2 regions of the Clostridium sp. LS3 genome follow, and region 2 is predicted to be linked to the other one. Evidence: a T-box and tRNA genes for the amino acid it is inferred to sense, from the RefSeq annotation. Region 2 holds a T-box; the other holds one or more tRNA genes.

Region 1 (16,434 bases), 350 kb from region 2:
AGATATAAAAGGTACTTGGATATGGCAGAGATGTATTATAAGCTAGGAGAAGTAAAGGATTCATTAAAATACTTTACATTAGCTATGAAGGTAAGTAAAGATTAATAAAAGGTAGTGTAGCACTACCTTTTTAACATTTAAGAATATTTATTTATATGGATGAAAAATTGATGTTAAAATACTTATTAATGAATACTTTGATAAAATACCAGGCATAAAGAATAAGCCTCTCATTGAAAATCAATCCTTTCTAAAATTTGAAAGTTATACTTATAATTAAATTATAATGAAATATAAGTATAAAAGAATTGACTTAAGTGTTAATATTTAAGTACATTTAAGTTATTAAAATTTAAAAAAATAATTTGAAAAAGTACAAAGAAACCATGAAATTTGGTCTCTTTGTACTTTATTTAATATTTTTTATTAAAATTAACTTAGCTGCATATCCTCTAAGTTCTGTTATTATATTTAATATGGTATTTTTCTTTGAGTACTTAAAATCTATTTTAGGGAAAGATGCCTTATGCAAAATTTCTTTTTCTTCCTTGTTTAACCTGTCTGGTGATCCCATAGATAGCCAGTAATTATAAGAAGATCCAACCTTTTCACTAATTTCATAAGTTATTATTCTAGAGGATTTCTTTATATTTTCAATATTTAAAGAAAATTTTCTTTTATATATTTTTCTTTTACCTCTTTTAGTAAATATATCATCATATTTTTGAAGTTCATTTATTTCATCTGTATAAGAATAAAGTAAAATACAGTATTCATCATCTTTTTTTGTAACTATATAGCCGTTTTCCATAGCAACAATTTCATTGCCTAGCTTACTAAGCAAATAATATGCATAATATGAAGGCTTTCTAATTCCCATGTCATTAACAAGTCCTGGAGCACCTATAAATACTTCATTAGTTAAACTAATTTCTTTTTCTAAAACATCAAAAGCTCTTAAAAAGCTTAAGGAGTCTTTATTAAAGATGGTATTATGAATTATATAGGGAAGCATATAAGTTGTATCATAAATTTTGTTTAAATTTTTAGCACATATAAAGTTATCTTCAATTACATCTAAATTACAATCCTCAATAAGGAAGGGTTGTAATGATGTTTTTATATCTGAAGATATAGCAGGAGTAAATTGAAATTTAAATTTAGATATATCAATATAGTCTATTTCTGAGAAATATTCAAAAAAGCTATTTAAAACTTGCTTATATTTATCAGACGTAAAATTAGAGTTATCAATTAATATAATAGGCTTTAAACCTATATAATCTAAAAATTCTATAACACTCTTCGCTTTATTCCAATTATAGAAATCAGCCTTAGGAAAAACCCCCATATCACTATTAAACATATTTTCAAGTCTTGCATAACTAAAATGAAGCTCCTCTTGAATTTCTTCTAGTATATCTTTGTTATCTTCGAGCAATAAATCAAAAGCATCATCTAGATTTATTACTTCACTATAGCTTTTATCAAAGTCTTTTAGGGTTGTATCCATATCTATATGAATTTTCCAAAGTTTATTTTCATAATTAAATCTTTCATAATCTTCTAATTCATATGAAAGATATTCTAGAGCATCTTCTAATTTTAACATTTCAATTGATTTAATTTCTTCAAGTTCAGCATCGGTCAATTTATTTTTTTTCCTAAACTGAAGAGGAGTACAACCGTAATAATTTTTAAAATTTTTATTTAAATATCTAACATGAGAAAACCCAACTTCATCAGATATATCAGAAATACTTAAATCACTATCTAATAATAATTTTACAGATTCCTCAACTCTAGTAAGATTAACTAAGTCAGTAAAGCTATATCCAGTAGCATATTTTATTTCATGTGATAAATAGTGTGGACTTAGAAATTCTTTTTTAGCTATTTCTTGTAATGTAATATTACTATCATAATTATTAAATATATATTTAGAAATTCTATGATATCTAGCAAGTTGTTCTGTTTTTTCTTTTAGCTCTTCTTTTTCATAAGTAAGATAATGAAAATTATTTATAAGATGATAAAGCAAATCAACTAAAATAGATTCTATTTCTTTATCATAATCATCTATTTTTTGAACTGATTCACATAAAAGCTTCACTAGAAAATTTCTAAGTAGGTCGTATTCATCTCCCTCTTGAGCTCCATCATCAGTGGAATTTGTATAAAAGAATATATTATTTATATCTTTATAGTATTTTTCGAAAAAGTAAGGATCTATATGAAATATTAAAACCCTGTTATCCTCATTACTATAGATTCTATGAGATTCATCAACATTTATAATTTCAAGTTCTTTTTCTAATACTTCAAATGAGTCGGTATCTATATTTACATTTATACTTCCTTTTAGAACATATAATATCTCTATTGAGTTGTGCCAATGTATTGGGTATTCTTTGATATTTGCATAGGATATTTTAACTGGAGAATCTAGTGGATAAGTTATATACTCTTTTCTCATAAAATCACCTCTTTTATAACTAAATTAAACTATAATTTAATTATAGCCTATTTTATATAAATAAGAAAATTTTAAGTGGAAAATTCAAAAAATATACTTTGACTTACTTTGACTTTTATATTAATATATAAATATAGAAGGAAATAAAATTAGTAAAAAGGTAAAGATAAGGAGGAGTGAAGCATGAATATTGAGAAAATGACATTAAGAGTACAACAAGCTCTAAATGATGCTAGTTTAGTAGCAGTTAAATATAATCATCAGCAAGTAGAGTTAATACATTTATTTACAGCATTAGTCCAACAAGAAGATGGGCTAATACCTAACATAATAACTAAAATAGGCATTAGAGTTAAATCATTAGAGGAAGATTTAATTAAAATATTAGAAAAGATGCCAAGGGTTTTAGGTGAGGGTGCTAACTCTTCAGGTGTTTATGCAACAAGACAAATAGAAGAAGTTTTAGTAAAAGCAGAAGAGATAGCTAAGAAGTTTGAAGATTCTTATATTAGTGTTGAGCATATAATGCTTTCAATAATTGAAGTAGATAAAGGTGGAGAAGTTAAAAACTTATTAAATAAATATAATATAAATAAAAATACTTTTATGGAAGTTTTAAAAGAAGTTAGAGGCAATCAAAGAGTAGAAACACAAGATCCTGAAGGAACTTATGAGGCTTTAGGAAAGTATGGTACTAACCTTACAGAGCTTGCTAAAAAGCATAAGCTTGATCCTGTTATAGGAAGAGATGATGAAATAAGAAGAACAATAAGAATTCTTTCAAGGAGAACTAAAAATAATCCAGTATTAATTGGAGAACCAGGAGTAGGTAAAACTGCTATAATAGAAGGTTTAGCTGAAAGAATAGTTAAAGGAGATGTACCAGAGGGGTTAAAGAATAAAGTTATTTTCTCTTTAGATATGGGTTCATTAATAGCTGGAGCAAAATATAGAGGTGAGTTTGAAGAAAGACTTAAAGCAGTTTTAAAAGAAGTTCAAAGTAGTGAAGGAAGAATAATATTATTTATAGATGAGATTCATACTATAGTTGGTGCAGGAAAAACTGATGGAGCTATGGATGCTGGTAATTTAATAAAACCATTATTAGCAAGAGGAGAACTTCACTGTATAGGTGCTACAACCTTTGATGAATATAGAAAATATATGGAAAAAGATAAGGCATTAGAAAGAAGATTTCAACCAGTAATTGTAGAAGAACCAACAGTAGAAGATACTATATCTATACTAAGAGGCTTAAAAGAAAGATTTGAAATTCATCATGGGGTAAGAATACATGACTCTTCATTAATAGCAGCTGCAAAGTTATCATATAGATATATTCAAGATAGATATTTACCAGATAAAGCTATAGACTTAATAGATGAAGCTGGAGCTATGATAAGAACAGAAATAGATTCATTACCAACTGAACTTGACAATATAAGGAGAAAACTATTCCAATTAGAGATTGAAAGAGAAGCTCTAACTAAGGAAAGTGATGAAGGTTCTAAGAAAAAACTATCAGTATTAGAAAAAGATATAGCAGAGTTAAAAGCTAAAAATGATGAAATGACAGCAAAATTTGAAAAAGAAAGAGATGCTATAGTAAATCTTAGAGATTTAAAATCTAAACTAGATGGTGCAAGAGGTGATTTAGAAGCAGCTCAAAGAAATTATGATTATAATAAAGCTGCTGAAATACAATATAGTTTAATTCCAGCATTAGAAGAAGAAATAAAGCAAAAGGAAGTAGAAGTAAAAGAAAGCTATGAAGATGCTCTCTTAAAAGAAGAAGTAACAGAAGCAGATGTTTCAAAAATCCTTTCTAGATGGACTGGAATACCTGTTACTAATTTATTAGAAGGTGAAAGAGAAAAGCTATTAAGGTTAGAAAACGAAATGCAAGAAAGAGTAATTGGGCAAGAAGAAGCAATTACAGCAGTGTCTAATGCAATACTAAGAGCTAGAGCAGGATTAAAAGACGCAAATAAACCAATAGGATCATTTATATTTCTAGGACCTACAGGGGTAGGTAAAACAGAACTTGCTAAAACTTTAGCTAGAAATTTATTTGATGCTGAAGAAAATATAATAAGAATTGATATGTCTGAATATATGGAAAAACATTCTGTATCTAGATTAGTTGGAGCTCCTCCAGGATATGTAGGTTATGATGAAGGTGGCCAGCTTACTGAAGCTGTTAGAAGAAATCCGTATAGTGTAATATTATTTGATGAAATAGAAAAAGCACATGAAGATGTATTTAATATTTTCTTGCAAATCTTAGATGATGGTAGATTAACTGATAATAAAGGAAAAACAGTTGACTTTAAGAATGCTATAATAATTATGACATCTAATATAGGAAGTAACTATCTTCTAGAAAATAAAAGCGAAGAAGGCATAGGTGGAAATATAAGAAAACAAGTTATGGATGAAATGAAATTAAGATTTAAGCCAGAGTTCTTAAACAGAGTAGATGACATAATAATGTTTAAGCCTTTATCAGAAAATGGAATTAAAAAGATAATAGATATTTTCTTAAGAGAAGTTTCTAATAAATTAAAAGATAAAAATATTACTTTAGAAGTAACTGATTCTGCGAAGACAATAATGGCAAGAGAAGGCTATGATGTAGTTTACGGAGCAAGACCTTTAAAGAGATATATTCAAAATGCACTTGAAAATAATTTAGCAAGAAAAATTATAAAAGATGAAATAGGTTATGGATCAAATGTTATTGTAGATATTGAGGGTGAAGAAGTAATCATAAAGGCTAATATATAGAAAATTAGAAAAATATAAAAAGTTAAGGATTTCACCTTAACTTTTTATATTTGAATTACTTATATTTAATTTTTAAACAAAAAATTATTGACAAAATACGACTTGATGATGTATCATAAACAACGTAGCAAATTCGCGTGTTTAGCTCAGCTGGATAGAGCAACGCCCTTCTAAGGCGTGGGCCAGGAGTTCGAATCTCTTAACACGCACCATTTAAATTTATGGTTTACTAGCTCAATCGGTAGAGCACTTGACTTTTAATCAAGGTGTACCGGGTTCGATTCCCGGGTAAGCCACCATTTTAAATGATGTTTGTATTAGCGAAAGTGGCTCAATGGTAGAGCGTCACCTTGCAAAGGTGAATGTTTCGGCTTCGAGTCCAGTCTTTCGCTCCATAAAAAAGAGAAGTGTTTATAACTTCTCTTTTTTATTTTATTATTTTATAGTAGACTCATATTGTTGAACCATTCTCTTAACCATTTCTCCACCAACGCTACCGCATTGCTTAGAGCTAAGGTTTCCATTATAGTCAGTGAAAGGTACTCCCATTTCGCCAGCTACTTCATTTTTGAACTTAGCTAATCCATTTTTAGCTTCGGGTACTAATTTCTTTGCCATAATAAATCCCTCCTTAATTTGATACACTGAAATACAGGTTATTTTAATGTAGATTCATATTGTTGAACCATTCTCTTAACCATTTCTCCACCAACGCTACCGCATTGCTTAGAAGAAAGGTTACCGTTGTAATCAGTGAAAGGTACACCCATTTCACTAGCTACTTCGTTTTTAAATTTAGCTAATCCATTCTTAGCTTCAGGTATTAATTTTTTTGCCATAATAAATCCCTCCTTAAAACTTGTAAAAGTTTTGTATTGAGTTTGTTTTACAAAGCTTGTTTAACTTTGTACTATTATATTATGTAAATAAATTCTTAATAAACTATTAAATTTAAGACATTAAAGGGAAATGACTCTTAAGTAAGAAAAAAATGGTACAGACTATAAAAAAGGGTTATTTGAAAGACATTTTCAAATAACCTTTTATAATATTTAATTAGTTCTTTTTTGCATTTTAAATATTGCTATCACAACAGGTATAGAGATTAGAGCTGATAATACTGCTTCTGCAATGCCGTTAGTACCTACTATAGATAATAAGGCAAAGGTGACAGTACCTCTAGAATAGGATGTAATAGAACCTTTTTCCATAAGTATAGAAGCATAATCTTTAAAATAAATTAAGTAAATACTACCAAGAACTCCTATTGTATTAGTTAATGAACCCAAAATAGCAGCAATACCTATAGAGATTTTACGATTTTTAAATTTTGTTTTTAAAAAGCTGTAAATATAATAGGAAACTACTCCTATTAATACTCTAGGAAGTATAGAAACTAATGGGTTATAAAAAAATGGAGACATTGGAGTAGGAGTAGTTATATTTTGATATATTGAAAATAATCCAAAAATAAAACCGATTGCAGCTCCTGCTACAGGTCCTTCTATTATAGCTCCAATTATTACAGGCAAATGTAAAATGGTTAGCTTAAAAAGGGGCAATGGTATAAAGCCAAGTCCTGTTAAGCCTAAAAATAAACAAATACCTGATAGCATTGCAACTACTACCATCTTTCTAACATTTTCACGAGATTTTCCCATCCCTCTGGTGTTTAACATTTTAATTCCTCCGTTCTTATTCCATTTAGGATATAATTCGGCAAAAAATGAATTTTTGCATTAAGTTCAGTTTCCTTAGAATACCGACTACTTTATTTTATCATATATACATAAACTGTAAAGAGAAATATTTAGACTTAAAAAGACTATAAAATAATAAAAGAAAATTTTAAAAGATATTGTAAACTTATTATACTTGTTATAGTATATGTATAACAAGTATAATAAAATTAATGAGAGGGAGAATAGCATGTTAGATATAATAAAATTTTCAAAGTCATATAAAAATGGTAAAAAGGCTGTAAATGATATTTCAATTACTGTAAAGGCTGGAGAGATATTTGGTTTTATAGGTCACAATGGAGCTGGAAAAACAACTACTATTAAATCTGTAGTTGGAATTTTAGAATTTAATGAAGGCGATATATTAATAGATGGAGTATCAATTAAAGAAGAACCGATTAGTTGTAAGAGAAAGATAGCATATATACCAGATAACCCAGATATTTATGAATCTTTAACAGGAATACAATACTTAAATTTTATAGGCGATATATATGAAGTTCCAAAAGAAGAAAGAGAAAATCTAATAAAATTTTATTCGGAAAAATTTGAAATAATGTCAGTATTAGGAGATTTAATATCATCTTATTCACATGGAATGAAGCAAAAATTAGTTATAATTTCTGCTTTAATTCATAAGCCTAAACTTTTAATTTTAGATGAACCATTTGTTGGACTAGACCCGAAAGCATCACATATTTTAAAAGAAGAAATGAGAAAGCTTTGTAATGATGGAGTAGCGATATTTTTCTCTACTCATGTTCTAGAAGTAGCAGAAAAGTTATGCGATAAGGTAGCAATAATAAAAGCTGGAAATATAGTATCTCAAGGTAAGATAGATGAAGTAAAAGGAAATAGTTCATTAGAAGATATATTTATGGAGTTGATAGAGAATGAGTAAATTAGGAAATATTTTAAAAATTAGATTTATTAATTCTAGTGGTATTAATAAGTTTACCAAAGAGAAATCAAAGACAGAAAGAAATAAGGCTATTTTTATAACTGCTACAATTGGATTTTCTATAATTGTATTTTTAGTAATGGCAGTACTATATTCAGAACTTTTAGCTAAGGGATTACAACAATTAGGACTATTAGATATACTTTTAGTTATGGGTTTTATGTTAAGTTCAGCAATGATACTTTTTACATCTATTTATAAGGCTCAAGGAATATTATTTTCATTTAAAGACTATGATTTGCTGATGAGTTTACCAATTAAGAAAAGTGATATTTTAATTTCAAAGATGATGCATCTGCTAGTAATTAATTACTTTTTATTATTATTTACGTTACTACCACCAGCAATAATTTATTTTAAATATACAACAGTATCACCTGTATTCTTTCTAAATTTATTATTAGTATTTTTAGCATTACCACTTATTCCAATAGTTATATCATCTGTGGTTGCTTTCGTGATAAGTTATATTTCATCACGATTAAGGCATAAGAATTTGATTATTACTTTAGGAACTTTAGGTGTTGTATTTATTATATTTATAATATCCTTTAGATCAGGTGACATTATACAAACATTAGTAGCAAATAGTGCATCTATTAGTGATGGAATTTTAAAGATTTATCCACCAGCAATTTTAGCTGTAAAAGGATTAACTAATGGTAGCTTTATAGATATCTTATTATTTTTATTATTATCAATTTTAGTATTTGCATTATTTGTGCTTATATTTAACAAGAGCTTTAAGAGCATAAGTGCAAGACTTCAAGAAAGTTACAAAAGGGCTAATTATAAATTAAAGAAAATGAAAAGTTCTTCTCAATTAATGGCGTTATTTAAAAAAGAAATAAAGAGATATTTTGCTTCACCTATATATGTAGTAAATACCATAATTGGACCATTATTATTATTAGGAGTTTCAATAGCAACTTTATTCTTAGGAGAAGACGTAATTACAACTATATTTGAAGTAGAAGTAATAAAAGAAATTATGCCTTTATTTATTATAGTTATTGTATGTGGAATTTTAGCTATGTCCTGCACAACCAATTCTTCAATATCATTAGAAGGAAAAAACTTATGGATATTGAAGTCAAGTCCTATTAAGCCAGTAGAAATATTTAAGGCTAAGATAATGATGAATTTAATGTTAATTTTACCAAGTGTAGCTATTGCAGATATTATATTTACATTTTCATTAAAACTATCAATAAATCAACTAATATGGCTTATTATTATTTCAACACTATATTCTTTCGTAGTTCCTATACTAGGAATAATAGTTAACTTATATTTCCCCAATTTAAATTGGGTTTCCGAAACTTCTGTAGTAAAGCAAAGCGCAAGTGTTTTAATTCAAATGCTTATATCAGCATCAGTTATAGCAGTTCCTGTAGTTATATTTATATATGGTAATATATCAAATGTTACTATGTTTTTATTAGGTGTTTTAATATATGAAGCATTATTATTAGGAATATTAATGACGCTTTTAAATACTATTTCTGTAAAGTTATTTAATAGACTATAATTAAAAACTGACAATTACTTTTAGTAATTGTCAGTTAAATTTACATTATCTCAGATTTATCAGGCATTATAAGGGCACATCCTAAATAGAATATTAATCCTATAGAAAAAGAACAAAGAATTATTAATAGGGCTAAAACCCTAATTAATGTTACATCAGCATGAATATATTCTGCAAAGCCAGCACATACACCAGCTACTCTTTTTTGAGCAGAAATTTTATAAAGTTTTTTATTCATTATAACCCCTCCTCAATGATTTTATTATAATAAAGGCTATATACTTATATTATACTTTATTATTCTAATATATAATGTAATTATAATACAAATTTTTTCTTAAGTTTTACTTTAGATAAAACTTAAGAAAATCTTAAATTAATTATGGACAAAAGAGGTGATTTAGTGATTTTGAGGATAGACTTCGATTCGGAAGTTCCAATTTATATTCAAATAAAAAATCAAGTCATTGAAGGAATAGCAAGGGGAGAGATTGAAATAGATGAAGAATTACCTTCAGTTAGATCCTTAGCTGAAGATATAGGGGTAAATATGCATACTGTAAATAAGGCTTATACCATGCTTAAAGAAGAAGGATATATAAAGATTGATAGAAGAAAAGGTGCCGTAGTTTCCTTAAGTTTAGAGCAATCCATGGAAAGGTTTAAAGAAGATTTAAATGATAACTTATATTATTATATGGCTCAATGTTTTAATAGAGGTATAAGTAAAGATGAAATTAAAGATTATATATATGAAGTATTTTTAGATTTTAATAAAAAGTAGGTGAGGATTAGTGGAAAAGATAATAATTTTAGGAAGCACTATTTTTGTAAGTATAATTCTATTTTTTTCAACTTTTCTTGTAAATAAGTTTTCTAATAATGGAATCATTTTTGGAGTTAGAGTTCCAAAGGAATATGAAAGAGATGAAGATATAGTTAGTCTAGAAAAAGAGTATAAGAAAAATTATTTAATATTTATTTTACCACTAATTATTATAATTAATATACTTGTATTCTTTACTTCTAAGATTTCTATATTTCTTTTATTAACAATTATTTTAATTATAGTAACTAATATTCCTATATTTATTTATTGGAAAAAAACAATGAGGCTTAAGGAACAAAAAGGCTGGAAAAGCCTTGGTAAGAATGTAGTTCTTGTGGATACTACAATTAGAAAACCAAAAGTAAAAGATGATGATGTTGTAATAAAAACTAAGACTTTTTTATTATTATTAATTATTCCTTTAATAACAGTTATATTAACTCTTATTGCTTATAAAAATGTACCAGATCCTTTTCCAATTCATTATAATGGCGAAGGAATAGCTGATAGTTTTGTAAATAAAGAAGGTTTTAAAGGATTTTTTTACTTAGTTTTATTTCCGACCTTATTTCAAGTTGGAATGATAATTTTTTTAACTGTAATGAACAAATTTGCTATAAATAGTAAAGTTGAAATTAATAGTGGAACATTAGAAGAAATTAAAAAACAAAGAAAAGTTTTTAAAAGAGTTAACTCTATACTTTTATTTATAATTGCTTTAGAAATTTCAATTATGTTTGCATTTATACAATTTTGCACTATTTTTTCTTGGAATGTAAATATTATAAATATAATTTTCTTACCTGTAATATTAATAACGGTAATTATTTTTACAGTTATAAGCTATAAAATAGGCCAAGGTGGAAAAAATGTTAAATTTAATAAAGAAGATAAAGAAATATACAGAGATGATGATAAAAACTGGATATTTGGAAACTTTTATTATAACAAAAAAGATCCAAGCATATTTGTAGAAAAAAGAATAGGTGTTGGATGGGATGTGAATTTAGGAAATCCAATAGGAATGATTTTTATGGGATTACCTATAATTTTAATATTAATAGTAATAATATATTTAGCTGTAAGAGGAATATAATAAAAAGCGAATAAGGGGTGGATTTATTTTGCAAAGCTTTATGATTATATTAACTTCAAATATTATTATAATAACTATGGTTCTTTTATCATATTATTTGAATAGTGCTTCTAATAAGGGGATATATTTTGGAGTTAGAATTCCTAAAAAATATCAGGAGTCAAGTGAAATAAAAGCCTTAGATAAAGACTATAAAAGAAATATACTTTATATATTTGGGGTTTATTTTGTAATAACTAATGTATTTATAATTTCTAATTTCTAATTTGAAAGCTAGTGAGTCTATATTGTCCATAATAATGACAATATCATTAATAGGAGCTCTTTTAATTCACACCATTTTATTTGGTATTTACTATAAAAAAATAAAAGAATTAAAAGAAAATAATAATTTGAATTATAAAACTAATAATGTTGTAGTTGTAGATACGACATTAAGAAAACCAAAGAAAAATGAAAAATATAAAGCACTAAACCAAAAGTTTTTTTTAATTCCAATATTAATTTCTATTATTATTTTAGTATTAACTATATTAAGAAGAGAATATATTTTAAATATGAATCCATATGATATTTATAAGATACCTGTAAATCAAATTATAATGTGTATATCTATATTTGTACTAATTAAGATAACATTAAATTCAAAAGTTGATTTAAATAGTGGAAATATTGAGATAGCAGTAAAAAGAAAAAAGAGGTTTAGAAGACTAATTTCTATATTTATATTTATAACTGAAATTGAAATGTTGTTATTATATTCAACAATACAACTTGGAATAATTTATAAAATTTATACAAAATCATTAGAAGGCGCTATAAATATTGTTATATCAATTAGTATGTTAATATTTATAATTGCATTTATACTAATAGGACAAGGTGGAAGAAATATAAAAGAAGATAATGAGGGAGATGACCTATATAAAGATGATGATGATAAATGGGTATGGGGAATGTTTTATTACAATAAGAATGATCCAGCATTGATGATTGAAAAAAGAGTTGGAATAGGATACACAATTAATTTTGCTAATAAAAAAGCAATAATATTATTAGTTTTACTTATAGTATTAATAATTATTTTTTCTATATATGATTAGAAATTTAATGTTTAAATTTAAGAAGGGGGATTAAATATGGTCAGTATCTTATCAATTACTTTTATGGTATTTAGCTTATTAGTAAGTGTAGGACTACCTATAGGAGGGCTTATATTTTTAAAAAAGAAATATAATGTTAGTATAAAAATATTTTTTATAGGAGCTATAGCATTTTTTGTATCAACACAACTTTTAGAAGCACCAATACATTTTTATTTCTTAAAGTTCAACAATACTACATCAGATTTTTTATTAAATACACCAGTAGCATATATGTTATATGGTGGACTAATGGCTGGAATATTTGAAGAAACAGCAAGGTTTATATCTTTTAAGTTTCTAATAAAAGATAGAGATTTATTAGGAGGAATAACATATGGAGTTGGACATGGTGGAATTGAAGCTATATTGATTGGAGGAATAGGCAGTTTAAACTCAATAGTATACGCTATGTTAATAAATAGAGGTGGATTCGAGTCAATAATGGAAGGAGCATTAGTTCCAAAGGAAGTTATTAGTGCAACTTATAATCAATTTGTAAATAGTAGTCCATTTATATGGGGCGCTCCTGGAATTGAAAGAATATTAGCCATATTAATTCAAATATCATTATCTATTATAGTTTTATATTCAGTAAAAGAAAGAAAATACATTTACTATATAATAGCAATATTATTACATGCAGTAATAAATTTTCCAGCAGTTCTATACCAATTAGGAATAATTAAAAATATATTTATAATTGAAGTTGTTTTGCTAATTGAAGTAATAGCCCTATTAGGATATATATTTAGAATTTTTATAAAAAAGTTTAATAATATTGATGAAATATTATAAAAAAACCGTTATAATATTATTAAATTAGTAAAATTATAGGTGGATTAATAGATTTCTATTTTTATAGGAATCTATTAATTTATATGGAATAATAGGGGGCAAAATTATGAAGGATATTATAATAAGAAAGGCTATAGTTGGAGATGAGCCTAAAATATTGAATTTAGTAAAAGAAGTTTTAAGTTTTTATGGACTAGATTTAAATCCAGAATGTGAAGACTTAGATGTAACAGATATATATAAATATTATTTCAATAATAATGGGGCTTTTGAAGTAATAGAGTTTAAGGGAAACATAATTGGAACATATGGTATTTATAAAATTAATGATGATACTTGTGAATTAAGAAAAATGTATTTAAATCCAAATTTCCAAGGAATGGGATTTGGAAATATAATGATGGAAAATTCTTTTAAATTAGCTAAGGCACTCAATTATAAAAAAATAATACTACAAACAAATTCAGTTTTATATAAAGCGGTAAAGCTTTATATAAAATATGGATTTAAGGACTTTTATGATGATGTATGTTCTAGATGTGATATAGCAATGATAAAGGATATTGTTTAATAAAAAAATTTTTTATGCTATTTAGTTCTATCTAAAAGAAGGGAGAGTTTATGAGATATTACGACACTGATATGGAAAATTTAAAAATAAGAGAGGCTATAGAAGATGATACTCAACTAATATTATCATTAATTAAAGAAATAGCCGAATATGAAAACATGTCTAATGAAGTTATTGCAACAGGGGAAACTTTAAGAGAATCTATTTTTGAAAATAATAGGGCAGAAGTAGTTCTAGTAGATTTAGATAACAAAACTATAGGTTATGCAGTATATTTTTATAATTTCTCAACTTTTATTGGAAGAAACGGATTATATATAGAAGATATATTTATAAAAAAGGAAGCCAGGGGTAAAGGTATAGGTAAGGAAATATTTAAGTTTTTAGGTAAGAAGGCGAAAGAAGAAGGATGTAAAAGAATGGAATGGGCATGTTTAAATTGGAACGAGCCTTCAATAAAATTTTATAAGTCTTTAGGAGCAGTTCCAATGGATGAGTGGACAACTTATAGACTTACTGAAAAAGAAATAGAAAAACTGACTGAACTAAAATAAATATATTAAAAAATTAATAAACGGCTATATTATTGAACAGATAATATAGCTATTTATTTTTTATTATAAATTTAAAATATAATAAGGTTTATATTAAAAGTATTTTAAATTTCTTTTATCAAAATAAACCCCTTTTAAACCAATATGATCCATAAAATTTATTGCAATATCAAAATTTTTAGAGATACTTCTATAATTATGTGCATCTGAGCCAAGAGTAACATATTTGCCGCCTAAATCTTTGTAAAGTTTATATATATCTGTTAAAGAATCTTGTGCTGACTTTATATGAAGTCTACTTGAATTTAACTCTAGAACCTTACCCTTACTTATTAAAGTAGTAAAGATTTCAGAAAGTAAATCTTTAAATTCTGAAACTATAATTTCTTTATTATCAAAGGAACAATATCTACAAGGATAATCTATATGAGATAAGGCATCAAAGTTATTATATAACTTTACACATTTAAGCATATCTTCGAAATAATAAGAAAAAAAATCATGTTTGTTGTAGCCTTGGTTAATAAACTCACCATAAATATCTAAATTTCTAACTGCATGAATAGAGCCTAAAATAAAATCAAAATCATATTTAAAGGCTATAGCTTCATTTTCTAGAAGTTTATTTTCAGTTAATCCAATCTCTATTCCTAATTTAACCTTATCTGATCTATAACTTTCATAATCACTAAAGTATTTAGGTATGTCAAATCTAAACTCATTGTCTAATGGATAATCTAAATCCATATGATCTGTTATTATTATTCCAATATTTTTATTTTCACTAAAAGATATTGCATCTAATATATTCATAGTACTATCTGTAGAAAAACTAGAATGCATATGACTATCAAATATCATAAAATCTCTCCTTCATATTAGCAATTTATTTTAAAATTATAACATATAATTCTTATTGAGTTATTATTATATAAAATCTCCTTGATAAATAGTATTATTAAATATAAAATTAAATCAAAGTAAAAAATATAGATAAAGGTGTGTTATTATGAAGAAATTATTCGAAATAAAAGACTTAGTATTTTACAAAGAAGAATTTTTAGATGATTTAAGTGAATTTGAAGATATAATATCTATAATAGAAGAACTTAGTGGAGAATTAACATATGAGGAAATTGAAGTAGTAGGAATGAATGATTGCTGTGACAAGACAAATAAAAATTATATAGTTGAAATACCAGGATTTTTAGATGAGGATGATGAATTTATAACAAAATCAGAGGCTGAACAATTAATTAATTCTGGTAAAGAGAAAATGTTAGACTTATTTGTAATCAGACTTTATAAATGTGTAAAGTGTAATAAATGGATAATAGATATTTTAGAGTAAAGAGAGTTGAGCGTTTTGGAGAAATTTTATGAATTATTAAAAAAATTAAAAGAGTATGTATCCATTATAAGTAAGGATATTAAAAGTTTAAATTTTAATAATATTAAAGAATTTCTATTTAAAAGAAAAATTTTAATCCTCTTTATTTTTTTGTTTTTTATTCTAATAGGTTTTAGAGTTGGTAGTTACAGAGCATCAAGAGATATAGTACTAAAAAATTTAGAGGTAGCTTTAAAAGAAAACAAGCCCCAAAAAATATATAGAAATATTAGAATTGAAGAGAAAAAGATAAATAAAAAAGACTTAGAGCCATTAACTCAATATTATTCAGAGAATACTACACAAGTTGACAATATAATAAATGAACTAAAAACTAGTGGAAAGAGTGGACTTTTTCTTTTAAAAGAAGATAAAAGGCTATTGGGAAATAATTATATAATAGAAATTGAGTCCGTGGCTATAAAAGTTAATACAAATTTTCATGAAGCTAAAGTTTATTTAGATGATGATATTATAGCTGCAACAAAGATAAAAAGAGGTCTAATTCCCGGGAAATATAAAATAAGAGGAGAGTTAGATACATTGTATGGTAAGAT
Region 2 (16,434 bases):
TAAACTTAGCATATACAATTTATAAGTTACCAGATTTAAACTTTGAACAATTACAAATACCACAAGCTGATCTTATTGCAAGAGATAACTTGTATAAAGATAAGGGATGGTGCTTATTAATAGACTTTGAACAAAACATAAAGGTTTTACATGATTTTATATTTAATAATAAGCTACCAAATCCAGATGAATTTGACTTATTAGCAGTTCAAAATGTAGCAGCAAGATATAATGCGGAAGAGGCTAGATATAATTCTATATATAACATAAAACCAGAAGATTTTAATGATAAAAATACTGATAAAACGCCATCAGTAACAGAGCCAAATAAACCAGTAGAGCCAAATAAACCAGTAGAGCCAAATAAACCAGTAGAGCCGAATAATCCGGTAGACCAAAATAAGCCAGTAGATCCAAATAAACCAGTAGATCCAAATAAGCCGGTAGATCCGGGTCAACCTGTAGACCCGAATAAACCAGTAGATCCAAATAAGCCAGTAGATCCAAATAAACCACAATAATATTAGGTAGAAATTTATATAATATTTAGTAAAATGATTTGAAAAGAGCTTTACACTCAGTAAAGCTCTTTTTATTAAAAAAATCTAAACAACAAGTATTTAATTTAATAAATATGATATAATCATAAGATAAATAATAGGGAGGTGAAATATGTCAAATTATTTATTAACTAAAATATTAAGTATTCCTGCAATATTAATAGCTTTTACTGCACAAGGTTATGCAAAGGCAAAAATGGCGGATAAATTAGGAGATAAAACACCTAGGTTTCAAGGGAGACTAACTTTAAATCCAGCAGCTCACGTAGATTTAATGGGGTTTGTTATGATAATATTAGTTGGATTTGGTTGGACTAAGCCTGTTGATACTAATCCAAGTGCATATAAAAGAGGTCATAAGGATGCAATAAAGGTAACTTTAGCAGCACCACTCGCAAATTTATTAGTAGGATTTTTAGGGGTATTTATATTTGCTATATGGATTAATATAGGTTATAAATTTACGTCTTCATCAACATTTAATATTGTTGCTATAGCATTACAATATATATCATTAATAAATATAAATTTATTTGTATTTAATTTAATTCCAATACCTGGACTTGCAGGCTTTGAATTATTTAGAGAGATAAGTCCTAAAAATTTCTATAAAGTTGCAGATAAGCTTTATCAATATCAAATGTTTATACTTTTAGGAATAGTTCTAGCAGGACAATATATATTAAGAATACCATCGGGTTTAATATATAAATTGTTTAGTAATATAGCATATTTAATTATAGGAATAATATTTTAATATAAAAAGTGGATTCATATGAATCCACTTTTTATATTAATAAGGATATTTTGAAAGTTTAAATTGCCTCTATTATAAGTTCTTTACCATAGATTTCTTTAAATTTCTCACTAGCTCTTAAAGCTTGACGAATTTCAAAATCTACATCTATATCTGAAGAAACCTTAAGTGTTACAGTTTCTTGGTCAAAATTAATATTAAGATTTTTAACTGCACCGACAAGGCTTCTATCTAAACCTTCTGCTATTTTAATAAGAACTCCGATTAGTTTAACAGACCTTAAATCTAATTGATTCATTACTGAAGAAAATGGAGCTAAAGGAGTTTGATAACTATTAAATCTGTGAGATGCAGCAATAGCAGCACTCATAAGTACTTCTTTTTGTGTTAGTCCATTTATATAAGAATTTAATATTATATAAAATGAATGTTTATGATGACCATAATAATTTATACTTATTCCACAATCATGAAGCATAGAAGATGTCTTTATTATATGTAAAAATTCATCTCCTAGATGATGCAAAGGCTTTAATGCATTAAATAAGTTGAAAGTCAGATTAAATACATTAGAAGCATGATTTTTATCACTGTTTAGAGTGTCTAATATACCATTAATACTGTAATCTAAGATATCATTTGGTATAGAGTATTTACTATGTAGATATTCATACATCAAACCTTCTCTAAGTCCACGACCAGATATTATTATTTTACTACATTGAACTAGGTTTGCAATTTTCTTAAAAATTGCTGTACCACCAACTATAATATCAGCAAGCTCAGGTTCAATTCCTTCTAATTTTTGTCTTTGTTTAAAATCCTTACATTTTAATAAGTTGAATATTTCTTGAACATCTAAGTCAGAAAGTTCATAGTTATGAGGTATATCAAAAGGATATCTTTTTCTTACTCTGTCTATTTTACCTATATTTCGAACTGTTGATGCAATTCCAATTATAGAATCAAACTTAGTTTCTGTAAGCCAACTTATATCATTTAGTTGAGATGATATAAAGCTAAATGCATCATTTAAATCTTGTGTAGATATTCTATCTTTTAAATTAAATTTATAAGTTAAATTAACACTTCCTAAAGGTAAAGTAATTTTTTTTATTACTTTATCACCTTGAACCCATGCTAAGTGGGTATCTGTCCCTGCAACTTCGACCATTAAAGAATTTTCAATATAAATACTTCTTTTTATACCAAGGAAATTATAAGAAATTTCTTCATCACAACTTAAAACCCTTATATCTATATCTAACTCTTTTTTTATAAGAGGAAGAAGTACATCTTTATTTTTAGCTTCTCTTAGAGATTCTGTAGCTACAGCAAATATTTTATTTGCTCCAGAAACAGTACAAAGAGATTTGTATGCACGCAATGTAGAAAGTATAGTTTTAAAATTTTCATTACAAATGCCATAATCAGTAACTAAATCGTGACATAATCTAATAGAAGTTTTTAACTCGTCTATTATTTTAAAATATCCATTTTCATTAACTTCAGTTAACATAAGTCTAAGAGAACTCGGACCTATATCAATAATACCAACCCTATCCATATAAACTCCTTTAATAAATACTATGAAAATTATTTTATTTATAGATATTATATCACTTTAATTAATAAAGTATATAAGTTGCAATAAATATTTTACATTTAACTAAATTATCTTTGAAATTGATAGTATTTAAGCAAAGTCAGTATTTCAGCAACTTATATAAAAAAATTTAAAAATATATATGCTTTCAATTTTGCCATTTTACTTAAATAAGACTATTAACTTTTAATCTTATAACACCATAATGATGTAGATCATTAAGTGAAACATATATATGTTAACTAAATATATTTATATATAAACCTCTTTTAGGTTGACAATAAAAGTTTCATTTATGTATAATGTTTATATTAAATTGTAATAAGTTTATTATCTATGAAGAGAAGAGTACTATATTTGATTCTTTAAGCGAGTAAGGAATTGGTGTAAGCCTTATAAGATAAAATATTAGGAAGAGAGCCTTGGAGATAGCTACTGAAAATTATAAGTAGGATAGTTCGTATAGCTGCGTTAAAGCATTGAGTGGCATTTTATGCAATCAGAGTGGTACCGCGGAATTTAATCCGTCTCTTAATTATTAAGAGACGGTTTTTTATTTTATAAATTAGCATAAATTAAGGAGGATAAAAATGGATTATAAAAAGAAAGTTGCAGAAGCGATAAGTAAACATATTGATATGGATATTGAGAGTATAGAAAAACTTATAGAAATTCCACCTAAAAGTGAAATGGGAGATTATGCATTTCCATGTTTCCAATTAGCTAAAGCTTTTAGAAAAGCACCTAATATGATATCAGAAGAATTAGCAGAAAAAATAAATAAAAATGGGTTTGAAAAAATAATAAATGTAGGACCTTATGTTAACTTTTTCGCAGATAAAAGTGTCTTTACAAAGAACACAATTGAAAAAGTTTTAACTGAAGGTGAAAATTATGGTTCTTCTAATGTAGGAGATGGAAAAACTGTTTGCGTGGAATACTCATCACCTAACATAGCAAAGCCATTCCACGTTGGACATTTATTTACAACTGCAATAGGTAATTCTTTATATAAATTATTTAAAAAAGAAGGATATAATGTTGAAGGAATAAACCATTTAGGCGATTGGGGAACACAATTTGGAAAGCTTATATCTGCTTATAAAAGATGGGGAAATGAAGAAGCATTAGAGAAAAATGCAATAGATGAGCTTTTAAGAATATATGTTAAATTCCATGATGAAGCTGAGAAAGAACCTTCCCTTGAAGATGAAGGAAGAGCTTATTTTAAAGCATTAGAGGATGGAGATAAAGAAGTAGAGGAATTATGGAAAAGATTCAGAGATTTAAGCTTAAAAGAATTTGAAAGAATTTATGAGATATTTAACGTCAAGTTTGATTCATATGCTGGAGAAGCCTTTTACAACGATAAAATGGATGTAGTAGTTAATGAATTAAGAGAAAAGGGATTACTAGTAGAAAGTAATGGAGCTCAAGTTGTAATGCTAGATGAGTACAACATGCCCCCTTGTATAGTTCTTAAAGGTGATGGGGCGTCAATATATGCAACTAGAGATTTAGCAGCAGCAATGTATAGAAAGAAAAACTATGATTTCCATAAGTGTATATACGTTGTAGGAACTCCTCAAGCTCTACATTTTAAGCAAGTGTTTAAGGTTTTAGAGCTTGCAGGACATGAATGGGCAAAGGATTGTATTCATGTTGGCTTTGGTCTTGTAAAATTCGCAGATAGAAAGCTTTCAACTAGAAAGGGAGAAGTAATTTTATTAGACGATTTAATAAAAGAATCTATAGATAAAACTATAGAAACTATAAATGAAAAAAATCCGAATTTAGAAAATAAAGAGGAAGTTGCTAAAAAGATTGGTGTTGGAGCAGTAGTATTTACTTACTTAAAAAATTCAAGAGAAAAAGATATAGTATTTGACTGGAAGGAAATGCTTTCTTTTGAAGGAGAAACAGGTCCTTATGTACAATATTCATATGCAAGAGCAAATAGTATTTTAACAAGAGCAGGAGAATTAAAAGGAAGTCCTGATTATTCTAAACTTATATCTAAGGAAGAATTTGAGTTAGTAAAAGTAATGGAAGGATTTTCAAAGCAAATACATTTAGCTATAGAAAAATTAGAACCTTCAATCGTTACAAGATATGCAATTGAAGTAGCTAAATCCTTTAATAAATTCTATAATGCTCATTCAGTATTAAATTTAGAGGATGAAGAATTAAAAGAAGCTAGACTAAATTTAGTTAAAGCTACATGTCAAGTTATAAAAAATTCTTTAGAATTATTAGGAATAGAAGTAGTAGATAAAATGTAGATAATTTCAAGGGGATACGTAAAGTCGTATCCCTTAATGTATTTTCGATGAAAGTATAAAAGAGAATAATATTGTTGAAGACTTTAAAGTACTATTATGATATAATCAATGAAAATTGAAGAGAGGAGTAGATACTATTTTTAAAAATATAAAAAATAAAGATTTATTAATAACTATTGTCTTAGCATTACTGATAGGTTTAGTAGGATTTAAGATAATAGAAAATTATTCGTATTTCTTCAATATATTAAATAAATTATGGTCATTGCTTTTACCAGTCATATACGGATTAATATTTGCATATGTCTTAAATCCTTTAGTAAAGTTAATAAAAAGAAAGTTTAATTTAACAGAAGGATTAGCAATACTTAGTGCATATTTATTACTATTAGCTTTAGTAGCATTAACTTCTATATACTTTATTCCTAATATAGTAAATAGTGCAATAGATATAACTAAGAATATGCCAAGTTACATCCAAGAAGCTCAAGGATGGCTAAATAAAATTTTAAATAATGAATCAATAAAAGAAATTATATCTGCTACAGGAACTATGGATAATATTAATCAAATTATAACTCAAGTTGGAGCAATGGCAGTAGCTTTATTAGAAGGCTCATTAAATTATATAGTTACAATTTCGAGTCAATTAGTAAAAATATTTTTAGGGTTATTAATTTCAATTTATGTTTTAGTTGATAAAGACAGACTAATAAGAGAAACTAAAAAAGTATTGTTTTTAATATTAAAAGAGAAAAAAGCTATAAAATTAATTGAGGCTACTAGAATATATCATAATATGGTAGGTACTTATATAGGTATTAAAGCTATAGATTCATCAATTATTGCGGCTATGGCATTGGTTTTGTTAACTATAGTGAAATCAGAGTATGCATTTCTATTAGCTGTTATCGTCGGAGTAACTAATATGATTCCATATTTTGGACCTTTTATTGGGGAAATAGTAGGATTTTTATTTAATGTATTTGTATCACCAACAAAAGGATTAATTGTATTTTTAGTTTTACTAGTATTACAATTATTTGATGGATGGTATCTAGATCCTAAATTAATTGGTGATAAAGTAGGTGTTAGACCATTTTTCATAATTTTAGCTGTATTAGTAGGTGGGGGATTCTATGGAGCTTTAGGAATGCTTCTTGCATCACCAACAATTGCAACTATAAAAATATATTATGAAAGATTAATGAAGAAAAATGAAGAATTAGTAAAGCTTGCAGATAAAATTTAGTTTAATGTTAAAAAGGCTTAAGGGAACAAAAAATAAATTCCCTTAAGCCTTTTACTATTTTTTCTTTTCAAGTTTAATTCCATTTTCCTTATCTTCATACATTGGGCAATGATTAGAGCAACTACCACAATTACAGCCACCCTTAGAAGATTTCCTTACAGTTTTATATATTGTAAAACCAGCGAAAGCTACAATAATTAAAGTAATTAATATTTCCACAGAAACACCTTCTTTTATATAAATAATTTAGCTATGTTAAATGCTATAAATGAAACTACCCAAGCTAGAACTAGTTGATAAGAACTTGCAAATAAAGTGAATTTTGCTCCATATTCTTTCTTCATCGCACCTATAACTGATATACAAGGAGTATATAGTAAAACAAATACTAAGAAAGATATTGCAGATGCAGCTGTAAAATATGCTGGAAGCATTAAGGTTAAATCACCAGCAAATATAATTCCCATAGATGCAACAACAGTTTCCTTAGCTAATAATCCTGTTAGTAGTGATACTGAACTTTGCCAGTTACCGAAACCTAAAGGTTTAAATACTGGAGCTATTATGTTTCCAATTGAAGCTAAAATACTATCATTAACATCAACCATGCCAGAAAAATTAAAGTTTGATAAGAACCAAATGATTACACTCATTGCAAAGATTATAGTTCCCGCTTTAATTAAAAAGCTTTTAGCCTTTTCATAAACTTGCTTACCTACACTTTTTAATGAAGGAGCTTTATATTCAGGTAGCTCAATTATAAATGGTTCTTCATCCTTTTTAAATAAAGTATTTTTAAATAGTATTCCTAAAATAAATGCTAATATAACACCTAGTAAATATAAAAGAGCAACTACTAATCCCACATAATTAGGGAAAAACACTGATGCAAATATAGCATAAACTGGTAACCTAGCATTACAACTCATTAACGGAACTAATAATGCGGTAAGCTTTCTATCCTTTTCACTTTCTAAAGTTCTAGCAGACATTATCGCAGGAACTGTGCAACCAAAACCAACAATCATAGGTATAAAAGCTTTACCTGAAAGGCCCATTTTTCTCATTAGCTTATCCATTATAAATGCAACTCTAGCCATATAACCACTGTCTTCAAGTACAGAAATACAAGCAAATAGTGCAAGAATTATAGGAAGTAATACAACTATTCCTCCAACACCAGCCACGATACCATCAACAATAAGTGATTGGAACCATGGAGACGTATTAGATAATAAATCTGATAGATAAGGTAAAAGTGAATCATTTAATAATCCATCTAGCAGATCAGATAAAGGTTGTCCTATCCATGCAAATGTAATTTGAAACATTAATGCCATTATTATTATAAATATTGGATATGCAAGGAAGGGATTTAGTAAGAAATTATCTAACTTGTCTTTAAAAGTAGTTTTAGATTTATCTACAGTTTTGTTACATTTACTAAGTATATCTTCAATAAATGCATAAGTTTCTTTTTCATTTTTGAATTGATAATCATTATCATCTATATTTCTTAAAAAATTACCAGATTCTAATGCATTTTTTATAGCATCAATTCCTTGAGCTTTAGAAGCTACTATTGGAATTACTGTTACTTGCATAAGTTCTGATAGTTTATTGTAATCTAAATTAATACCTTTTTTTTCTGCTACGTCTATCATATTTATAGCTAATATGATAGGTTTTTTAAACTGCTTTAATTGTGTTGTTAAATAAAGATTTCTATCTATATTAGAAGCATCAATTATATTTAAAATAACATCGACTTCATCAGTTTCTAAAAATGCTTTAGAAATCTTCTCTTCATTAGAATAGGTATCCATGGCATATATACCAGGTAAATCTACCATTTTAATATTACTAAAAAAACCTTCTTTTTTATCAACTGTAACTCCAGCCCAGTTCCCAATTCTTTGGTTAGAACCAGTTAAATAATTAAAAAGTGTAGTTTTCCCTACATTTGGATTTCCAAGTAGTGCTACTGTTGTCATTCGTATTCCCCCTATACAGCTAAAAATATATTTTTAGCATCACTTTTTCTAATTGCTAAATCAAATCCTCTAAGGTTAACTATTATTGGGTCACCTAAAGGAGCAACTCTTTTAAGTTCAATTTCAGTTCCTTCGATGCAACCTAGTGCTAATAATCTTTTAGCAAGTTTATCATCACCACTTATAGATTTTATTATAGCTTTTTCTCCTAAATTTAAATCACATAGACTCATACCATCCACCTCGTATTGAAAATCATTATCATGATATTATAATATCAAAGTGTGAAAAGATAGTCAATACTTTTTGTTATTAATTGAAAAAAGTTATCAATAGAAAATTGTAAATTACTTAAATATAATTATCTTAAAAAGAACATATAATAACTTACATAATATTATATAAGTAGAAAGATTTTAAATTTTATTTGTTTTTACATTGTTATAAAAGGTGATATAATATTATAAGATAAACTAAGGAACTTAAAGGTGATAATGATAAGGAAGAAAGAGTGGTAACGTGATTATTAGAGAAAATATAATAGAGGTAGATTCTTTAGCAAGAGATTTCATGCTAAAAACTAATACAATTAACAGGCCTCCTGAAGAACTAATATTTTTTGATTTAGAACACTATGTTTATAAAAAACCAAAATGTATAGGTGTTTTTGGAGCTTGTATTTATGAAAAAAATAAATTATATGTTACTCAGTATATGATAGAAAATAAAGGGGAAGTAATACAAATATTAGATTTGGCTAAAAGATATTTTTTGAAAATGAAAAGAAAAGGAAAAAAAGCAATTGTTACTTTCTCAGGAAACAACGATTATACAGTAATAAATTATTTGTTTAAAAAATATAGAATAGAATTTAATTTTTCTAAGGAATTTGAAGATATAGATATTCAAAGAGAGTATGAAAAGGAAAAGGGACACTCTATAGGATTGAAAAATTTGGAAAAAGAATTTGGGATTCATAGAGAAGGAGATCTTATTAGTGGCTCTAATCTAGCAAAAACTTTCAATAAGGTGTTAAAAGATAGAGAATATATTTTAAGAATGCCTAAAGAAAAGATAGAAACAATCCTTTTATACAATGAGCAAGATGTTACGAATTTATATAGCATATATATGAAATGGAAAGAGTATGTAAATTCAGAAGAAGAACAAAGTGAAAAGCAGGAAGTTGAAAAAGTAGTTGATGTTAATAATACAGAGGATAATGTAAATAAACAAGAAGACTTAAATAAAGAAGAAGAAGAGAATATATTATTAAGTGAACAAAAGGATGCATTAGAAGAGTTAAAATAGATTTAAATATTAATTTAAGAATAAATTCTTAAATGATAGATGCTCCTAAAATTTTAGGAGCATCTATCATTTTATAGAGTTTCCATCAGAGGTAATTACTATAGTACCATCTTTATCAGTTCTATAAATAAAAGTTTCTTCAATAATAGATAATACTTTATTAGTAGGATGTCCGTAGCTGTTATCATTTCCAACAGAGATTACTGTAATAGAAGGATTTACTGCAGTAAAGAAATTTTTTGATGTGGAGCTAGAAGAACCATGATGCCCTATTTTTAACACATCAGATTTTAAATTAAAGCTAGCATTTAGAACCTCCTTTTCAGAAAACTCCTCTGCATCACCAGTGAATAAAAATGAAGTGCTACCATAAGATATTTTTATTATAGGAGAGTAGTTATTTAAGTCATCATAATTCTCTGAAAGTGGAGAAAAAACTTCTACTTTAGTATTTTCACCAAGGTCTATTGATTTTACATTAGCTTTTAAAACCTTAATTTTCAAATCTTTTCTAATTAGTGATTCGACCATGGTTTCAAAGGCTTTTGTTGAACTTTCTACTTTGGGAGCATAAAAGTTTAAAACCTTAAATTTATCAATTATATAGCTCATATTTCCTATATGGTCTTCATGTGGATGAGTTGCTACTATATAATCAAATTTATCTATATTCAAAGATTTTAAGTATTTTAATAACTTACCTTTTGAAGTGCTAGAACCGGAATCTATAAGCAGATTTTTAGAGTTTACTTGAACTAATATGGAATCACCTTGGCCAACATCTATATAATGAACTTTCATGTTTTTATTATCATTTATTGATACAGGTTTACTATTTTTAAAGCTGCATTGAAATAGGAATATTACTAGAAAAAGGTTAAAAATAAGATAAATTAATTTTTTCTTCAATTCTAATCTCCTTAAATTGAATTTAGTACAACTCTTATTTAAATAACTAAATTAAATGCATAATTTAGTTTGTAATTTATAACATATCTATATTATAAACATAATAAAATAAAAATATAATTGAAGAAAAAAATATATACATTTATAATAATATAAGAATTAAATTATGGTGGTGAATAAATAATGAGTTTTTTTAAAGTGTTTAATTATGGCTTATATATGATATATATGCAATTAAAAGGTATAAAGCTTTGGTATATAAAAAAAACTAAAGGGAAAAAAGCTGGAGTTGAGTACAGTGGACAAGTTGGTGAAAAGTGGGCAAAATATACAATACACAAGACACTAGGAATGAATGTGACAATAAAGGGAAAAGAGAATATTCCAAATGTTCCATGTTGCTATATAGGCAATCATACTAGTATTTTAGATATACCTCTTCTTATAGATTCAGTAGGCAAATGTATGGGATTTGTTGCAAAACAAGAAATGGCTAAAGCACCTATTTTAGGATATTGGATGAAGCAATATAATTGTGTTCCATTAGATAGAGAAAATGCAAGAGAAGCTATTAAAGTAATAAGAAAAGGAGCAGAGAATATAAAAAATGGTTATAGCATGGCTATATTTCCAGAAGGAACGAGAAGTAAGGATGGAAAACTAAGAGAATTTAAAAAGGGTAGTTTGAAATTAGCTACTATGGCTAAAGCGCCAATAGTACCAGTTTCTATAGATGGAGCTTATAGAGCATTTGAGATAGATAGAAAATTTAAACCTATAGATATAACTATTACATTTGGAGAGCCTATTTATACAGAAAATTTAACTAGAGAAGAAGAAAAAGGTCTTATGGATAAAGTTAGAGAAGTAATAGCAAAAAACTTAGGACAAGAATAATAAATAAACCATAGTATTGATTTAAAACAATACTATGGTTTATTTTTATAAAAATTAACAGGATTTACATATTATTATTATATTATAGAGAATAAAATTCGTTTATATTGTAAATGTTAATGCTTGTATACATAAAATAATTCGAGAATTTAATAAATTTTTAAAAATATACTTAATAAAGAGGAGTGATTACGTTTTCCTTAATTAAATTTATTGAAAAGTCATAATAATTTTGGAGAATGAAAAAAGATTATTACTAAACTTGCATAATTTATGTTATAATATAAAAAATTAATGGAAAAATGAAGTTTTTAACCTATGTATATTTCAAAAAAGGGGGGCTATTTATGCGTAAAGAGTTTTCAATAAGTAATGATAAAGTATTAATTAATTTTACAGCTAAATATTGTAGCACTTTCGAAGAATTAGTTGAAAGTGAAGGATTCAGAAGGGTTATAGAGAACTATTTAAAGAAGTCAAAGAAAAAAGTAACATTAAGCTGGAGATATTTAAAAGAAGGGTTAAAAACGGAAGATATATCAGAAATTTCTAAGCATTTATCAAAGATATTTAAATATTGTACTGTCATGAATGTAGAAGAAATAGTAGAAGCCAATTCTTATTATAAGGATTTATTTGAAGATAAAGATAGATTTATAGCTTTTATAGAAGACTTATATTTATTCTGGAGAAGACTAGAAAGATATACAATAATTCATAGCAACAAACTTCAAGATGGTTTATCAGCAGTTAGCTTTACTCAAGCGAACACGGCATTATCGAATTTAATATTAAAATTATATAGAAAAATAGAAAAGAATGTATTAGGATACAAACCCAATGTATTCAGACAAATTCCGGTTGGTGGAAATGCTTCTATAATAATTAATAAAATTTTATGGCCATTACCAAAGGGCTATGAAGCTTTAGAAGATATAGAATTTATTGATAGTATTTTATTAGAAACACCATTTATAACATATCCTAAAAAGAATACAAGAAGTGGTATGTTTACAGAAATAAAGACTAATCCTTTATCATATGCAACTTTAAATAAAGATCATTGGTTTTGTTATCCAGCTAAAGTAGGAGAACTTATAGCATTTATATATTTCCATAGGGACTTTATGCAACATGGAATAACTTTATGCAACTTGTTTGAAATGGCTAGATGTGAAGAATATAGAGGTAAAAAGCCAGATTTAGTTTATGTATTTGGAGCAACAGATAATAAAAATGAAGATAAAACTGTGTTCTATGATGATAAAGAAAATAATATTATGATAGGTTATGTAAACCATTCTGTTAACATTGATTACTTTGGATATATGAAGAAAATGACTCTTACATTACACAATTTAGTAATGATTAAGAGAGGATACTTACCTATACATGGTGCTATGGTTAATATTGAACTTAAAGATGGAAACACAGCTAATGTTGTAATTATGGGGGATAGCGGTGCAGGAAAGTCAGAGAGTTTAGAAGCATTTAGAACTCTAAGTGAAGATTATATAAGTAATATGACTATAATATTTGATGATATGGGTACCTTTAAAGATTTTGATGGTAAAATTATTGGATATGGTACAGAAATTGGAGCATTTGTTAGATTAGATGACTTAGATCAAGGATATGCCTTTAAGGAAATTGATAGAAGTATATTTATGAATCCAGATAAAATAAATGCAAGACTAGTTATGCCAGTAGCTCCATATAAAGAGATAGTAAAAGGATATGAAGTAGATTTATTCTTATATGCTAATAACTATACAGAAGTTAAAGCAGGAGAAAATTCAATTGAGTACTTTAAAAGTCCTGAAGAAGCAATAAAGATATTTAAATCAGGAGCTAGAATGGCTAAAGGAACAACTTCTGAAAAGGGATTAGTTGAAAGTTATTTTGCAAATCCATTTGGACCAGCACAAAAACAAGAGGAGATGGATATTCTAATAGCTAAGTACTTTGATGATATGTTTAAAGGAAATATTAAAGTTGGCCAAATAAAAACTTGTTTAGCATTAGAAGGTCAAGAAAAAGAAGGACCGAAGAAAGCTGCAATAGAATTATTTGATATTATAAAAAATTTAGGATAAATTAAGATTAATAATTAGAAAGTCTACTTTCAAAGTAGGCTTTTTAGTTGTACAATATAAGTTGATGTATTAAGGCCTAATTAGAAATATTTAATAAATTATTAATTGTTAGTAATTGATTTGTAAAATTGTTTTTATGAGGAAAGGGTATATATGAAAAAAGTATATTTAATTTTTTTTAGTGTAATTATATTTATTGTAGGTCTAAATTTATTTGAAAAGTATCAATTAAGAACTAAATATTCAGATACCATAGGAGGTAAATTTGTAGAAAACTTAAATTTACAAAGTAAAAATGAAAATGATAAAGAACGGGTTAAAGATTTGCCATATGATTTATCTTTTTACTTTGGAAATAATAAAATAAAGTTTAATAAAAAGATATTATACAAAGATAATAGATCTTATATGCCTTTATCAGAATTTTTACGTTATTTTGGACAAAGTGAAGAAGTAGATTCAGATAATATTAAAATTTCTAATTTAGTAGATATAAATGTAGAGGAAAAAACTTATACGGAAAATGAGGCAACTACAAAATTAAGAGGAGCGTTATTTAAAGAAAATAACGAATATTATGTATCTTTCTTTGACTTATGTGAGATGTTAAATCTTAATACTTATTGGGATTATGACAATAAATCAATATACATATCTAAAAAAGAAATAAAGAATTTTAAAAATAAAGATAATAAACATAAAAAGAATAGAAAAGCATTTATTAGATTTGAAGATTTCACGGCTGGAGATTTATACATAACTAAATCGGCTCTAGAAAAAGTAAGAGCTGTAGCAGATTATATGGATGAAGAAGATGCAAGTTTTAGCGTAGCGTGGGTGCCTAAGTATGTAAATAATACAAATCATATATATAACGACGTTTCTCAAGATGAATCTATGATAAATTCAAACTTTATATTTACTCTTGATTATTTATTAAATAAGGGAGGAAATATAGGTTTACATGGATACACTCATCAATATGGGGATAGTAATAGTATTTCAGGATCTGAGTTTGGAGATAAAGGTTATAATAAAGAAAGTGAAATAAGATCACGAGTAGAAAGTGCACTGAAAATTGCAAATAAGCTTAATATTCCTATTAGTTATTGGGAAACACCTCACTATAGAACTAATGTTGAACAACAAAAAATATTTGAAGAATATTTTAAAATAATTTATGAGCCTTCTATAAAAGTGTACAACAAAAAAATAATTACTAGTAAAACAAATGGAGTTACAAAGTATATCCCAACTCCTTTAAGTTATATAGATGATGATAAAGCAAGCACTATGATTGATAGAATAAAAAACAAAAAAAATAATGAAGAATTAAGCTTCTTTTATCATTTAACTATAGAATTAAAAGATATAGATATACATTTAGATAAAAATGGACGTGTTATATGTAATTATAATGAAGATTCTATTTTAAAACAATTAGTTAAGTATATTAATGATTCAGAATACATGTTTGAAGATATTAATAATTTATAGAAATTAAAAGAGTGCGGAATTTTCCACACTCTTTTAATTTAAACTAAATACACTATATTATAGTAATTAATTAGAACTCATAAATCTATCTTTAGCAAAGAAAGATAAAGAGTACACTCCTGATATACCTACTAAAGAATAAATGATTCTGCTAAAAACAGTCATTGTTCCAAATAGTGTGTCAACTAAATTAAATTGGAAAAATCCAATTAATCCCCAGTTTACAGCACCAATTATAACTAATATTAGTGCTATTGAATCTAAAACTTTCATAAAAAACACTCCTTTTGAAATAGGTTTACAATATATAGTCTTACCTAAAGAAATGTTTTTATGTATTTTATTTTAAATAGTTATGTTTCTATCAATAGGTTGCTCTAGAGATATAATAGTATCTGTTCTTTGAATGCCACCAATTGAATTTATTTTATTAAGCAATATGTTTTGAAGATCAGAAATATTTCTACAAACTACTTTAGCAAAAATTGAATAGTTTCCTGTTGTTAGATGTAGTTCAACAACTTCCTTTATTCTAGACAATTCATCAAAAACAGAATCAAAAGATGATGTTTTGTCTACATATATTCCAACAAAACAACATACATCATAACCTAACTTAGGCAAATTTAAAAGTATTCTAGTTCCTTTTATTATTCCTAGCTCTTCCATTTTCTTCATTCTTACATGTATTGTGCCGCCACTTACATGACAAATTCTTGCTATTTCTAAGTAAGGAGTTCGGCAATCTTTTATTAGTAAATCTAATATTTGTAGATCTAATTCGTCTAATTGATAGGCTGGATTTAAACTCATAAAATCACCTCTTATTAACATTTTATAATTTCTTTTTATATTCTATCAAATAATTAATTAAAATAGAAGGGATTTATAATAAATTTAATAAATAAAATAAAAAAAATTAGTATTTTAGCAATAATAAATAACAGAATATAGAAAGTATATACTATTAAGAGTGATTAGTGTAATTTATTGCAAACATTTAAATCGTATAGCTCTTGAAAATAGATAACATTTATTTTAATATAGTAATAGAAGGTTTTAAAGGAGGAATAATACCGTGGGCATATTTTTGAGTATAGTATATTTTGCAGTACTTATTGGATTAATGATAGTGCTATTTACCTTAGGAAGGAAGTATGTATTTTCTAAAGTGAGAATAAATAAATGGATTCCTTTAGCGATATCACTAGTTTTATTTGCATTACAGTTTTTTATTAAGACAGCTAATATTAATATGTGGTTAAATATTTTA

The links. The T-box of region 2 lies ahead of argS (arginine--tRNA ligase). A T-box ahead of a tRNA ligase gene usually reads a tRNA of that ligase, here a tRNA-Arg.
Region 1: it has a tRNA-Arg gene. The T-box ahead of argS (arginine--tRNA ligase) is inferred to sense a tRNA for this amino acid. The anticodon was not compared.

The regions. Positions count from the first base shown of each region.
Region 1 covers NZ_CM143921.1:3,406,106-3,422,539, reverse strand. The annotation lists gene ACZJV1_RS16110 (helix-turn-helix domain-containing protein) at 1-105, shown strand, start outside; gene ACZJV1_RS16105 (helix-turn-helix domain-containing protein) at 410-2,476, opposite strand; gene clpB (ATP-dependent chaperone ClpB) at 2,660-5,263, shown strand; tRNA gene ACZJV1_RS16095 (tRNA-Arg) at 5,399-5,475, shown strand; tRNA gene ACZJV1_RS16090 (tRNA-Lys) at 5,487-5,562, shown strand; tRNA gene ACZJV1_RS16085 (tRNA-Cys) at 5,584-5,658, shown strand; gene ACZJV1_RS16080 (alpha/beta-type small acid-soluble spore protein) at 5,699-5,881, opposite strand; gene ACZJV1_RS16075 (alpha/beta-type small acid-soluble spore protein) at 5,920-6,102, opposite strand; gene ACZJV1_RS16070 (ECF transporter S component) at 6,316-6,942, opposite strand; gene ACZJV1_RS16065 (ABC transporter ATP-binding protein) at 7,193-7,906, shown strand; gene ACZJV1_RS16060 (putative ABC transporter permease subunit) at 7,899-9,497, shown strand; gene ACZJV1_RS16055 (PspC domain-containing protein) at 9,538-9,735, opposite strand; gene ACZJV1_RS16050 (GntR family transcriptional regulator) at 9,901-10,281, shown strand; gene ACZJV1_RS16045 (DUF5808 domain-containing protein) at 10,292-11,422, shown strand; gene ACZJV1_RS16040 (hypothetical protein) at 11,451-11,687, shown strand; gene ACZJV1_RS16035 (DUF5808 domain-containing protein) at 11,710-12,525, shown strand; gene ACZJV1_RS16030 (YhfC family intramembrane metalloprotease) at 12,562-13,362, shown strand; gene ACZJV1_RS16025 (GNAT family N-acetyltransferase) at 13,469-13,933, shown strand; gene ACZJV1_RS16020 (GNAT family N-acetyltransferase) at 13,984-14,487, shown strand; gene ACZJV1_RS16015 (PHP domain-containing protein) at 14,581-15,348, opposite strand; gene ACZJV1_RS16010 (hypothetical protein) at 15,497-15,838, shown strand; gene ACZJV1_RS16005 (TcaA 3rd/4th domain-containing protein) at 15,854-16,434, shown strand, end outside.
Region 2 covers NZ_CM143921.1:3,057,085-3,073,518, reverse strand. The annotation lists gene ACZJV1_RS14410 (LCP family protein) at 1-521, shown strand, start outside; gene ACZJV1_RS14405 (site-2 protease family protein) at 673-1,317, shown strand; gene ACZJV1_RS14400 (Ppx/GppA phosphatase family protein) at 1,376-2,884, opposite strand; T-box leader at 3,251-3,458, shown strand; gene argS (arginine--tRNA ligase) at 3,514-5,205, shown strand; gene ACZJV1_RS14390 (AI-2E family transporter) at 5,321-6,457, shown strand; gene ACZJV1_RS14385 (FeoB-associated Cys-rich membrane protein) at 6,512-6,676, opposite strand; gene feoB (ferrous iron transport protein B) at 6,691-8,451, opposite strand; gene ACZJV1_RS14375 (FeoA family protein) at 8,463-8,684, opposite strand; gene ACZJV1_RS14370 (ribonuclease H-like domain-containing protein) at 8,971-9,762, shown strand; gene ACZJV1_RS14365 (ComEC/Rec2 family competence protein) at 9,829-10,671, opposite strand; gene ACZJV1_RS14360 (lysophospholipid acyltransferase family protein) at 10,855-11,568, shown strand; gene ACZJV1_RS14355 (phosphoenolpyruvate carboxykinase (ATP)) at 11,916-13,664, shown strand; gene ACZJV1_RS14350 (DUF2334 domain-containing protein) at 13,818-15,161, shown strand; gene ACZJV1_RS14345 (DUF378 domain-containing protein) at 15,228-15,434, opposite strand; gene ACZJV1_RS14340 (Lrp/AsnC ligand binding domain-containing protein) at 15,507-15,974, opposite strand; gene ACZJV1_RS14335 (hypothetical protein) at 16,240-16,434, shown strand, end outside.